DNA from 2 places in the Turicibacter sp. genome. Region 1 is predicted to be linked to the other one. Evidence: riboswitches for the same ligand, from Rfam matches in the RefSeq annotation. Region 1 holds a riboswitch; the other holds the start of a gene.
The links. A riboswitch is a leader RNA that binds a small molecule or an ion and turns the genes downstream of it on or off. The one in region 1 is predicted to bind S-adenosylmethionine.
Positions count from the first base shown of each region.

Region 2: linked by a shared signal. The riboswitch ahead of metK (methionine adenosyltransferase) and the one ahead of J6D32_RS05850 (methionine ABC transporter ATP-binding protein) in region 1 are both predicted to bind S-adenosylmethionine.

Region 1 covers NZ_JAGAVR010000035.1:73,233-76,460, reverse strand. Annotated here, with positions in the region: gene J6D32_RS05860 (hypothetical protein) at 1-307, shown strand, start outside; gene J6D32_RS05855 (DUF6320 domain-containing protein) at 291-953, shown strand; SAM riboswitch class I at 1,021-1,122, shown strand; SAM riboswitch class I at 1,200-1,301, shown strand; gene J6D32_RS05850 (methionine ABC transporter ATP-binding protein) at 1,394-2,437, shown strand; gene J6D32_RS05845 (methionine ABC transporter permease) at 2,421-3,101, shown strand; gene J6D32_RS05840 (MetQ/NlpA family ABC transporter substrate-binding protein) at 3,129-3,228, shown strand, end outside.
Region 2 covers NZ_JAGAVR010000122.1:2,881-6,108, reverse strand. Annotated here, with positions in the region: gene J6D32_RS13060 (DNA recombination protein RmuC) at 1-986, shown strand, start outside; SAM riboswitch class I at 1,064-1,164, shown strand; gene metK (methionine adenosyltransferase) at 1,506-2,696, shown strand; gene J6D32_RS13050 (diacylglycerol/lipid kinase family protein) at 2,819-3,228, shown strand, end outside.

The DNA of each region.
Region 1 (3,228 bases):
GGTGATGAGACAAATTTATTTAAAGGCCGATCAAGGGGTGACAACCACGTTATCGAATCTTGGGCGTATTGTCTTTTTAGATGAAATTTCACAGTATGTCGATCAAGTACGCGTCATGCTTCCGGTGACACCACATCAACGAATTCGTTGTGGGGTTTGTTCATTTAAGGAGACGTTAGTCGTTAGTTTTACATCATCATTAGAAGAAACTGATATTCAACGATTCTTCTTTAGATTTTTAAAAGATCAGAAAGTTGAAATTACAATTTCATGTAACGAGGAAATAAATAATGAGATATTGTTCTAAATGTCAAATGAATGTAGAAAATGAATTGAAAAGATGTCCTTTATGTGGGGAAATATTGGACTTAGTTGAAATTGAAGTGGTTCGAGATTATCCATCCCGATTTGCAAAGAAACGTCGCGTGCCGATTCGTAAACTGATTGTATTTATGGCCATGGTGATTATTTCGTATTCTTTTATCATCGGAATTTTTCATGATTTTAATTGGAATTGGGTCTTTATTATTGTGTGTTCTACTTTATATTTGTCAGTGAGTGTTATTATTGGCTTAAGAGTGAAAAAAAATATTGGACCAAATATTTTGACGCATGTCTTTGGTGGAACTGTATTTGCCGTTATTTTAGATTATTTACTTGGCTATCAAGGGTGGTCATTGAATTTTGTGTTTCCATTAGCACTGATGGCAGGAACATCTGTCTTTACATTGTTAATTATTTTAAGACCAAAGCGTTTTACAGATTTTGCAAGTTATCAGTTACTGCTTGGGGGTATTGGATTGTTTTTATTAATGCTCGTTTATTTTGAGTTAATTAGTTTTCCAGCGGTTGCAGTGGTTGCAGGATATTACGCCTTAATAACATGTGTTGGGATGTTTATGTTTGCTGATCGTAAACTGATTCATGAAATAAAAAAGAAATTTCATTATTAAAAAGACTTTACATTCCATAAAATGGATGGTATAGTATCCGTAAGTTAAAAAAGAAATAAAAATGGATTCCTTATCAAGAGAAGTGGAGGGACAGGCCCTATGAAGCTTCAGCAACCGGTACAGTCGTACACGGTGCTAAATCCGACAGATTAATTCTGGCAGATGAGGAGCGCGAGTTGTAAGTTAGACTAAGCGTTCTTCAAATTTTTGAAGGATGACTTAGTTTTTTTATTAATTAAATATAAAACCTTATCAAGAGAAGTGGAGGGACAGGCCCTATGAAGCTTCAGCAACCGGTACAGTTGTACACGGTGCTAAATCCGACAGATTGATTCTGGGAGATGAGGGGATTGTTTATTAGAGGACTCTAATGAGACGGACCCCAGCTTTTGATAAGGGGTCCGTTTTTTTATTTCAACTGACAAGGAGGGAGATAGAAGATGATTGAGTTAAGACAGGTAAGTAAGAACTTTGAAAGTCAAGGGCAAGTGGTTAAAGCTTTACAAAATATAAATTTAAGGGTGAATAGAGGTGAAATCTTTGGAATCATTGGGTATAGTGGAGCAGGAAAAAGTACGTTAATCCGATGCTTGAATTATTTAGAAATTCCAACAGAGGGAGAAGTGTTGATTAATAATTTGGTTCTGGGGCAATTGAATGCGAAGCAATTAAGAGAGGCTAGACGAAAAATCGGAATGATTTTTCAACATTTTAATCTCATGAAATCACGTAATGTTTATGAAAATATTGCTTATCCGCTAAAAGGTCAAGGATTGAATCGTGATGAAATAAAGGAGAAGGTTGATCGTTTATTAAAGCTTGTTGGATTAGAGGAAAAGGCTAATGTCTACCCTAATCAGTTGAGTGGGGGTCAAAAACAACGTGTGGCAATTGCTCGGGCATTGGCAAATGATCCAGAAGTGTTGCTTTGTGATGAGGCGACATCAGCTCTTGATCCTCAAACGACTAAATCGATTCTTAGGTTGTTAAAAGAAATTAATGAACGGTTAGGAATTACGATGGTATTGATTACGCATCAAATGGAGGTTGTTAAAGATATTTGTCATCAAGTGGCGGTGATGGAAGAAGGTGAAATTGTTGAAGTAGGACCTATAGTTGATGTTTTTTCAAATCCTAAAGCAACTATTACAAAGGATTTTGTGGCCAATGTATTTCAGGATGAACGGATTTTTGAGTTATTAGAGTCGAGAGGTTCGTTTGAAGAATTAACAAAACTTGAAAAACTTGTGAAGATTTCATTTGTTGGACAACAGACAGGTAAAGCCTTTATTTCTAATATTTCAAAGTTGTTTGATATTGAGGCGAGTATTTTATTTGGAAGTGTGGAGATGATACAAAAAACGCCCATTGGGCATCTAATTGTCAGTTTACATGGCGATGAGAAATTGATGAGTCAGGCACTACAGTATTTAAATGATAATCAGATTAAAGTGGAGGTGTTAAGTGATGGTCGAGTTCTTTAATCAAATTTGTCCAAATGTGGTCGAGTATTTTCCTGATTTATTAAAAGCACTTAACGAAACGTTATTAATGGTTAGTATATCGGGGATTTTTGCAACGATGATTGGATTGCCAATTGGGGTTGTTTTAGTGGTGACAAGGCAAAATCATTTGGTTGAAAATAAATGGGTCTATTATATCATCGGAAAATTAATGAATGTTTTGAGATCCATTCCTTTCATTATCTTGCTTGCGTTTATTATGCCATTTACGAAGTGGATTGTTGGCACAACGATTGGGTTAAAAGGGGCTTTAGTTCCGTTAATTGTGGGGACGACACCGTTTGTAGCGAGACAAGTTGAGTCGGCACTGTTAAATGTTGATGATGGGGTAATTGAAGCAGCAAAAGCGATGGGATCGAGTCCATTTGAAATTATCTATCGTGTCTTGTTAAAAGAAGGATTACCAAATATCATATATGCACTCACGATTACGATCGTAAGTTTGATTGGATTTTCAGCTATTGCTGGAAGTGTTGGTGGAGGTGGTCTTGGAGATTTTGCCATCCGTTATGGTTATCAATATTTTAAAGGAGACATCATGTTTGTGACTGTTGTCGTTTTACTTGTGTTAGTGTCACTAGTTCAAAGTGCCGGGGAATGGCTCCAACGGAAACTCAGTCATTAAAATAAATCATATTAGGAGGAATTGATCATGAAAAGAAAATTATTAGGGTTAGTAATGTCAGTTTGTTTAGGATTTTTATTAGTTGCATGTGGTAATGAAGTGGGAAGTGATTCGGTTATTAAGTTAG
Region 2 (3,228 bases), on a different contig from region 1:
CGAATGAGCGAGTGCTTGAGCGTTATGGACAGTTTGAGCGGGTGATGCGAGATCAATTGAATCAGCATACGTCTTTGGTGAATCAACAATTACAGAGTGATTTTTCGAAGTTAAATGAACGGATTGAGTTTAATTTGCTGCGTATTAATGATAAGGTAAATGAGAGGCTAGATCAGTCATTTAATAAGACGAATGAGACATTTCAAAATATTTTGGTTCGTTTAGCAAAGATTGATGAAGCACAGAAAAAGATTGAAAGTTTATCAACGGACATTGTATCACTACAAAATCTGTTATCAGATAAAAAAAGTCGAGGAACGTTTGGTGAGGTGCAACTTTATCAAATTATGGCAGCTGTTTTCGGTGAAAAGAATGATCGTATTTATGAAACTCAGTATAAGTTATCAAATGGAACTATTGTAGATGCCATGCTTCATGCTCCACTTCCAATGGGGGATTTACCGATTGACTCGAAGTTTCCGCTTGAAAATTATCAACGTATGATGGATCGAACTTTAGGGGAGGTAGAGCGTCAACTAGCAGAGAAACAGTTCAAACAAGATGTTAAGAAACATATTGATGATATTTTCAATAAATATGTGACACCACAGGAAACTTCAGATCAGGCTGTGATGTTTTTACCAGCAGAGGCAATTTTTGCTGAGATTAATGCCTATCACCCAGATTTAGTAGCTTATTCGCAACGTAAAAGAGTATGGCTTGTGTCACCTACAACTTTTATGTCAACACTGACAACGATTCAAGTGATTTTAAATAATTTAGAACGGGATCAACATGCTTTAATTATTCAACAGGAGTTGAATAAATTAGGGGATGAATTCAAGCGTTATAAAGAGCGATGGGATAAGTTGAGTAAGCATATTGATAGTGTGTCGAAAGATGTTAAAGAAATCCATATTACAACTGAGAAAATTGGGACTCGCTTCGATGCTATTTCAAATGTTGAACTTGATTTTACAGAATAAGTCGCTAATATTTGACAAATAAATAAAAAGGCTTTATAATAGATAAGAATTAAATTTAATAAAATTACAATAATATACTCTTATTAAGAGCGATGGAGGCATAGGGGCCTATGAAGTCGCGGCAACCTCTGAAATTGAAAGGTGCCGACCCAAGCGAGTTTAACTCGAGCAATAAGAGGGTTTGAATCTACCTATTCAAGTCCGCTTATAGCGGGCTTTTTTTGTTAGCTCATCTTTCCGGCTTTGTCGGAATAGATGAACTATACATCTGTGTTTTTTGCAGATGTTATCCATTAGTGCTATTAGTGTGTATTCACTGTATTTGTGAATACACATGAAATCTATAATTAGACAAACTTTACATCGCGAAGGCGATGTAACAACCATTGTTAGAATATAATTTAGTGGAAAATAGGATTAGATTCAAGTTAATTGCAAAAATTAACGGCCCTAAGCATGATTTTATATCTAAAGCTTAATAATATAGAGTATTAATGTGAATTGAAGGAGGACATTATAGTGTCAGAACGTCGTTTATTTACATCAGAATCAGTAACAGAAGGTCATCCAGATAAAATTGCTGATCAGATTTCAGATTCAATTTTAGATGCGATCTTAGCCAAAGATCCAATGGCACGTGTTGCTTGTGAAACATCGGTAACAACTGGATTAGTGTTAGTGTTTGGGGAAATTACAACGTCTTCGTATGTTGATATTCAAAAAACAGTCCGTGAAACAATTCGTCAAATTGGTTATGATCGTGCAAAATATGGATTTGACGCAGATACATGTGCTGTGTTAACTGCAATTGACGAACAATCGGCTGATATTGCGATGGGTGTTGACCAAGCGTTAGAAGCTCGTACTGGTTCAATGAGTGATGAAGAAATCGAAGCAATTGGAGCAGGAGACCAAGGTTTAATGTTCGGGTTTGCTACAAATGAAACAGAAGAATTTATGCCATTACCAATCTCGTTAGCTCATAAATTAGCACGTCGTTTAACTGAAGTTCGTAAAAATGGAACATTAGACTATTTACGTCCAGATGGAAAAACTCAAGTAACAGTTGAATATGATGAAGCTTTAAAACCAGTAGCTATTGATACTGTATTATTATCGACTCAACATTCACCAGAAGTAACTCATGAGCAAATCGAAGCAGATATCAAAAAATATGTATTTGATGAAGTATTACCACAAGAATTAGTAACTGAAAATACTCGTTATTTAGTTAATCCAACAGGACGTTTTGTAATCGGTGGACCTCATGGAGATGCAGGATTAACAGGACGTAAAATTATTGTTGATACTTACGGAGGATATGCCCGTCATGGTGGTGGAGCATTCTCAGGTAAAGATGCAACAAAAGTAGACCGCTCTGCTGCATATGCTGCACGTTATGTGGCGAAGAACTTAGTTGCTGCAGGGTATGCAGATAAAATTGAGATTCAATTATCATATGCAATTGGAGTTGCACAGCCTACTTCAATTATGGTTGATACATTCGGTACAGGGAAAACTACGAATGCCAAAATCGTCGAAGTAATTCGTCAAAACTTTGATTTACGCCCAGCGGGAATCATTCAAATGTTAGATTTAAGACGCCCAATCTATAAACAAACAGCTGCATATGGACATTTCGGACGTACTGATGTCGATTTACCATGGGAACGCTTAGATAAAGTAGAAGCGTTAAAAGCTTCACTTTAATATTAAATAGATGTATAATAATAGCCTGATTTTTTTACAAAAAATCAGGTTTTTATTATGTGAGAGAGTGCTATAATATACTATGCTATAAAACTTTAAATTTTTGAAAGGAAGTGCCTAGTGTGCTAAAAAAACTGTTACTTATAATCAATCCGACGTCAGGTCGTGGGATGATCAAGGATTACCTTTTATCGATTGTCACTCAGTTTAGTTTAGCTGGATATGAAGTGACAGTTTATCCAACGAAAGCTAAGCATGATGCTGTGAGTAAAATGAAAGTCGCTCGAAGTTATGATTTGGTTATCGCAAGTGGTGGGGATGGAACGTTGAACGAAGTAATCACTGGCTTAATTGAAGCAAATGGGAATACTCCGATTGGTTATATTCCAACAGGGACAACTAATGATTTTGCATCAACACTTGGTATTCCTAAAAATGTTCCAAAAGCACTTGAACTCTGTTTAAATGGGAAACCAATGCCCATTGATATCGGGATGTTTAATGAGCGTTATTTTATGTATGTTGCTGCATT